One region of the Streptomyces sp. NPDC046303 genome, then DNA from elsewhere that is predicted to be linked to it. Evidence: riboswitches for the same ligand, from Rfam matches in the RefSeq annotation. Region 1 holds a riboswitch; the other holds the start of a gene.

Region 1 (3,398 bases):
CAGGCCCCCGACCTCCGCCCGCAGCTGCGCCAGCTTGTCGTTCACCTCCGGCCGCCCGGCCAGCACCCGCAGCTCCTCCGCGTCGACGCCCAGCGGGAACACGGCCACGTTCCCCCGGCCCGCGCCGTCCAGGAAGCTGTCCGCCCACGCCCGGGTGTGGAAGCCCAGCAGGTCGGCCCCGAGCATCCCCTGGAGCAGCTGCTCCCGCACGTCGTCCGGGAGCATGTCCAGGAACGGCTTCGCCGCCCACGGCGTGTGCGTGAAGTGCCCGATCCGCAGGTCGGGCCGCAGCTCGCGCAGCGCACCCGGGACCAGCGCCAGCTGGTAGTCCTGCACGAGGACGTGCGCCCCCTGCCCCGCCTCCTCGGCCAGGGCCTGCGCGAAGGCCTGGTTGTACGCGGTGTACGAAGCCCAGCGCCGGCGGAACTCCGCGTCGAAGACCGGCTCGCGCGGGACGTCGTACAGGTGGTGGTGGGTGAACCACAGCACCGAGTTCGCGATGCCGTTGTACGCGTCGTCGTACATCGTGGGATCGATGTCCAGCATCCGGACGCCTGGCTCCGCGATCCCCCGCCGGACCGCCTCCCGGTCCGCGTCCGACAGGGCCGCGCAGATCCACAGCGCCTCCGGCTGCTCGGCGAGGGCCGCGGAGAGCCCGGAGACGAGGCCGCCCCCGCCGCGCCGGGCGCTGAGCGTGCCGTCGGTGTCGAGGGAGTACGAGAGCGGGCCGCGGTTGGCGGCGACGAGTACCTGAGATGCAGCCATGTCGCGAACCTAGCCCGGCCCGGCCTCGCGCAAACTTCCGAAGCCGTCAGGCCGCGCGGCGCAGGGCGTACTCCTCGATGCCCAGCATCGGCGGCCTCTCCTCGGTGTCCACCGGGTACGTGTGCGGCACGAACCCGTCCGGCCCCCGCTCGAACTGCGTCAGCTCCGGCCGTACCAGATGGCCCCGAGAGAGCCGCAGCTGCGCGGTGCGGTAGATCGCCGCGGCCATCCGGCCCAGCGCCTGCCCGTCCTGGTGGCGGTGGACCCGTACGCCCACGTCCACCTGGGCCAGCGCGTCCAGCCCGACCGTGTGCAGCGCGTCCACCAGCAGGCCGAGCTCGACGCCGTACCCGACGGGGAACGGCAGGCGTTCCAGCAGGGAGCGGCGCACGGCGTACTCGCCGCCCAGCGGCTGGACGAAGCCGGCCAGCTGCGGCCAGTGCAGGTTGAGCAGCGGGCGGGCCACCAGCTCCGTGACCCGGCCGCCCTGCCCGGGGGCGTCGCCGAGCGGGCGGTCGTACATGGCCTTGACGAACTGCACGTCCGGATCGGTCAGCAGCGGCCCCACGATCCCGGAGACGAAGGCGGCCGAGAAGTCCCGCAGATCGGCGTCGACGAAGCAGATGACGTCCCCGGTGGCGGCCAGCAGGGAGCGCCACAGCACCTCGCCCTTGCCGGGGAGCGCCGGGATCCGCGGCAGGATGTCGTCGCGGTGCACCACGTGCGCACCGGCCTTCGCCGCCACGTCCGCCGTAGCGTCGCTGGAGCCCGAGTCGATCACGATCAGCTCGTCCACCAGGGGAAGCGGCAGTCCCTCGATCAGCTCGCGCCGGATCACCTCGACGATCGCGCCGACCGTCGCCTCCTCGTCGAGCGCCGGCAGCACCACGCTGACCGTGGTCCCAGCTGCCCGTTTCCGCTCCAGCAGCTGGTCGAGCGGTCGGTCGGCGGCGGACCAGGAGCGGTCGGCCAGCCAGCGCTCCACCTCTTCCAGCACTCTGAGCACTCCTTGCGGCTTGGTCGGATTGACCGAAAAGTGATCCATCTCGCGGTTCGGACGCCTGTCTCAACCGCCCGGGCCTTCGGTTACAGTCTTGAACAACGCGAAGGACCACCGCATGCCGGGGGTCCTCGCGCACAAACGCACCGGCGCGCCACAGAGCGCGTGTGCCGGTGCCATACCGCTCATCCAGAGGGGCAGAGGGACACGGCCCGTTGAAGCCCCGGCAACCCTCCAGTCGGTTCTCGCGATGCGACAAGCATCCCGCGGGGCCCCGGCTAGGGAAGGTGCCAATTCCGTCTCATGGCGAAGTGCGCCATGGGGAAGATGAGGAGAAAGGGCCTCGCCATCATGGCTGCACAGACTGTTGCCACCTCTGTCGATCTCGGACCTGCCACCGGCCTCTCGTGCCGTGAGTGCGGTACCCGCTTCGAACTCGGCCCGATCTTCGCGTGCGCCGAGTGTTTCGGACCGCTGGAAGTGGCCTACGACCTTCCCACCGGTGACCCCGAGGCCCTGCGCGCCGCGATCGAGGCCGGCCCGAACAACATCTGGCGTTACGCGCCGCTGCTGCCGGTCCCCGCGGACGTGGCCTCCAAGCCCAGCCTGAACCCGGGCTTCACCAAGCTCGTGGACGCGCAGAACCTGGCCAAGGAGCTCGGCGTCACCGGCAAGCTCTACGTCAAGGACGACTCCGGCAACCCGACGCACTCCTTCAAGGACCGCGTGGTGGCCATCGCCGTCGAGGCGGCCCGCGCCTTCGGCTTCACCACCCTGTCCTGCTCCTCCACCGGCAACCTGGCCGGCGCCGTCGGCGCCGCGGCCGCCCGGGCCGGATTCCGCTCCTGCGTGTTCATCCCGCACGACCTGGAGCAGGGCAAGGTCGTCATGGCCGGTGTCTACGGTGGCGACCTCGTCGGCATCGAGGGCAACTACGACGACGTGAACCGCTTCTGCTCCGAGCTCATCGGCGACCCGCTGGGCGAGGGCTGGGGCTTCGTCAACGTCAACCTGCGCCCGTACTACGGCGAGGGCTCCAAGACCCTGGCGTACGAGATCTGCGAGCAGCTCGGCTGGCAGCTGCCCGACCAGATCGTCATCCCGATCGCGTCCGGCTCGCAGCTGACGAAGATCGACAAGGGCCTGCAGGAGCTGATCAAGCTCGGCCTCGTCGAGGACAAGCCGTACAAGATCTTCGGCGCCCAGGCCGAGGGCTGCTCCCCGGTGTCGACCGCCTTCAAGGCCGGTCACGACGTGGTCCGCCCGCAGAAGCCGAACACCATCGCCAAGTCCCTGGCCATCGGCAACCCGGCGGACGGCCCGTACGTCCTGGACATCGCGCGGCGCACCGGCGGCTTCGTCGAGGACGTCACCGACGAGCAGGTCGTCGAGGCCATCAAGATCCTCGCGCAGACCGAGGGCATCTTCGCCGAGACCGCGGGCGGCGTGACCGTCGGCGTGACGAAGAAGCTCATCGAGAACGGGCAGCTCGACCCGGCGCTGACCACCGTCGTCCTGAACACCGGAGACGGCCTCAAGACCCTGGAGGCGGTGGCCGCGGACAGCGGGCAGACCGCCACCATCCGCCCGAGCCTGGACGCGTTCCGCGCCGCCGGCCTGGCCTGACCCTCCC
Region 2 (3,398 bases), on a different contig from region 1:
GTGGGCGGTGAACGCGCGGGCCCCCGCCGAGGCCTCCCGCTCGTAGACGCTCTCCGACGCCGACCAGCGGCGGTCCAGGGCCACGGCCCACTCCCGCACCCCTCCCCGGTCGCGCCACCAGTCCCGGACCAGCTCGGGCGTCCAGCGCAGGTCCCCGTCACCCGCGTAGCCGCACATCGGGTCGCACTCCGCGGCGCAGAGGACCGCGTAGGTCTCCTGCTCGTCGCGGGGCTGCCGGTAGACGAACTCCTGGTTGTGCTCGCCGTCGTACATCACGTTCGCGGGCGCGCAGTCGTGGCCGGTCCAGCAGGTGTCCGTGCCGGCGCCGTAGAACGGACCGGGTACGTTGCGCCAGTTGCGCTCGCTCCACTGGTCGGGCTCGCACGTGCTCGCCGACCCCCTGCTCCAGTCGGACACCGGCGGACGGGTGCCCGGCCCCCAGTGGGGCAGGTGCGTGCCCGCCACGGCGCGGACGGTCGGTATCGGGTCCCAGTAGGTCATGGTCCGCAGACTGTCAGACGGCCGGGACGCAGCGGCCGTCCTCGGTGCGGTACTGCCACTTCGCGCCGTCCGCGACGAGTTCGCGTACCGCGCGGACGAAGCGGTCCACGTGCTCGTCGGGGGTGCCGGCGCCGAAGCTGACGCGGACCGCGTTGAGTGAGGGGGCGCCCGGGGCCGCCTCGGGGGCTCCGCATGCGCCCTGGGCCTGCGGCTCGCTGCCCAGCAGGGTGCGGACCAGCGGGTGGGCGCAGAACAGGCCGTCGCGGACGCCGATCCCGTACTCCGCGGACAGCGCGGCCGCGAAGTGGGAGCTGTTCCAGCCGTCCACGACGAACGAGATGACGCCGACGCGCGGGGCTTCGTCGCCGAACAGCGAGAGGACGCGGACCGCCGGAACGTCGGCCAGGCCCTCGCGGACCTTCGCGATGAGGTGCTGCTCGCGGGCCACCAGGTTCTCGAACCCGGCTTCCCGGAGGGCCCGGCAGGCGGAGGCGATCGCGTAGACGCCGATGACGTTCGGGGAGCCGGCCTCGTGGCGGGCGGCGGTGGTGTGCCACTCGACGTCCACGCCGCCGTCCGCGCGGCGGGCGACCGTGCGGGAGGCACCGCCGCCGGCCAGGTACGGCTCCGCCTCCTGGAGCCAGTCCGCGCGGCCGGCGAGGACGCCCGAGCCGAAGGGGGCGTAGAGCTTGTGGCCGGAGAAGGCGACCCAGTCCACGTCGAGGTCCCGGACCGAGACGGGGTGGTGCGGGGCCAGCTGGGCGGCGTCCAGGACGATCCGCGCGCCGTGGGCGTGCGCGGCGGCGGCGAGCTCCTTGACCGGCCACAGCTCACCGGTGACGTTGGAGGCGCCGGTGACGCAGACCAGGGCCGGGCCGTAGGGGTCGCGGTCGGCGAGCGCCCGCTCCAGGGTGGCGACGGCCTCGTCCGGGGTGCGGGGCGCGTTGAGGTAGGTGACCTGCGCGTCCGTCCACGGCAGCAGCGAGGCGTGGTGCTCGGTCTCGAAGACGAAGACCTGGCAGCCGGCCGGGAGGACGGCCGCGAGCAGGTTCAGGGAGTCGGTGGTGGACCGGGTGAAGACCACCTGATCGGTGGGGCGGCAGTCCAGGAACTCGGCGACCGTGACCCGGCTCTGCTCGAAGAGGTCGGTGGAGAGCTGCGAGAGGTAGCCGGCGCCGCGGTGGACGCTGCCGTAGTACGGGGCGTACGCGGCCACGTCGTCCCAGACCCGCTGGAGCGCGGGGGCGCTGGCCGCGTAGTCGAGGGCCGCGTAGGCGACCTCGCCGCCGGTGACGAGCGGGACGGTGACGTCCCGGCCGAGGACCGGCAGCGGCCCGGCACAGGCGAGGTCGACGGTGTCGGTGGTCACGGCGGCGGCGGTGGCGGTGGCGACGGCAGTCAGGGATGCGGACATGGCGGAATCTCCCGGCAGGCAGGGGTGAATGGCTTCGGTGTGCCCGTACGCGGCCACGGCGCGGCGCCGTGCGGCGGGGTACGGGAAGTCCTCGGAGCTGAACGGGGGTACGCCGAAACGACCCTGTCCGAGGGGTGAAGAAGGGGCGGAGTCGCCCTATCGCATTCGCTTGCTCACGGAAAACGCTCCTCGAGAGACCAGGACCCCTGGTGTCGAGGGATCCGCGCTTGCCGTAGGCCTTGCTGCCTACGACCTGGTCATCACCCGGGGCACCCCGCCACGGAAGGAGGGTTGCCGGACAGCAAGCCGGGGCCTAAACGCTGTCACTCGTGACCTGGTCAGCATCCTGCCACAAGATCCCGCACGCGCAAGGCCCCGGTCCAGCATCCGGACCGGGGCCTTGACCGAAAAGCGCGGGGTCAGGCGTTGCTGGCCGCCACCCACCGCTCCAGTGCCGCCCGGGCCGCGCCCGAGTCGACGGACTCCGCCGCACGGGCGATCCCGGCCGCGATCTGCTCCTCCAGGCTGCCCGTGCCCGGGTCCAGCGCCACCAGGGCCGCCGCCGAGTTCAGCAGCACCGCGTCCCGGACCGGGCCCGTCTCGCCGGCGAGCAGGCGGCGGGCGATGTCGGCGTTGTACGAGGCGTCCGCGCCGCGCAGCTGCGACACGTCGACCAGGGGGATGCCCACGTCACGGGGGTCGAAGGGCTGCTCGGCCACCTCGCCGTCGCGGACCCACCACACCCGCGAGGTGGCGGTGGTGGTCAGCTCGTCCAGGCCGTCGTCGCCGCGGAAGACGAGCGCCGAGGAGCCGCGGTCGGCGAGGACGCCGGCCACGATCGGGGCCACCCGGGGGTCCGCGACGCCAGTGGCCTGGGCGCGGACCTGGGCCGGGTTGGTGAGCGGGCCGAGGAAGTTGAAGGTGGTGCGGATGCCCAGTTCCTTGCGGGCCGCGGCCACGTGCCGCAGCGCCGGGTGGAACTTCACGGCGAAGCAGAAGGTGATGCCGGCCTCCTCCACGACCTCCGCCACCCGCGCCGGGGTGAGGTCCAGGTTGACGCCGAGCTTCTCCAGCACGTCCGAGGAGCCGCTCGCGGAGGAGGCGGCCCGGTTGCCGTGCTTGACCACCTTGGCGCCCGTACCGGCCACGACGATCGCCGACATCGTGGAGATGTTCACCGTCTTGGCCCCGTCGCCGCCCGTGCCGACGATGTCCACCGTCCGGCCCGGCACCTCGATGAGGTTGGCGTGCGCGTACATGGCCCGGACCAGGCCGTTGATCTCCGCGACCGTCTCCCCCTTGGCCCGCAGCGCGACCGCGAAGCCGGCGATCTGGGCGTCGGTGGCCTCGCCGCGCATGATCCGGTCCATGGCCCAGGCGGTGTCCTCCGCGTTCAGGTCCCGTCCGGTGAGCAGCGCGTCGAGTACGCCCGGCCAGCCACGGGCCGCCACGCTGTCGCCGCCTGCCGGGGTCGCAACGTTCA

The links. A riboswitch is a leader RNA that binds a small molecule or an ion and turns the genes downstream of it on or off. The one in region 1 is predicted to bind S-adenosylmethionine.
Region 2: it holds a riboswitch for S-adenosylmethionine, as region 1 does, so the genes downstream of both, ACZ6I1_RS14210 (aminotransferase class V-fold PLP-dependent enzyme) here and thrC (threonine synthase) in region 1, are expected to answer to the same signal.

What each region holds. Positions count from the first base shown of each region.
Region 1 is NZ_JBVJFA010000013.1:94,328-97,725, reverse strand. It holds gene ACZ6I1_RS15895 (alpha,alpha-trehalose-phosphate synthase (UDP-forming)) at 1-765, opposite strand, end outside; gene ACZ6I1_RS15890 (glucosyl-3-phosphoglycerate synthase) at 812-1,762, opposite strand; SAM riboswitch class I at 1,948-2,099, shown strand; gene thrC (threonine synthase) at 2,093-3,391, shown strand.
Region 2 is NZ_JBVJFA010000011.1:81,974-85,371, forward strand. It holds gene ACZ6I1_RS14205 (hypothetical protein) at 1-501, opposite strand, end outside; gene ACZ6I1_RS14210 (aminotransferase class V-fold PLP-dependent enzyme) at 515-1,915, opposite strand; SAM riboswitch class IV at 2,134-2,250, opposite strand; gene trpD (anthranilate phosphoribosyltransferase) at 2,335-3,398, opposite strand, start outside.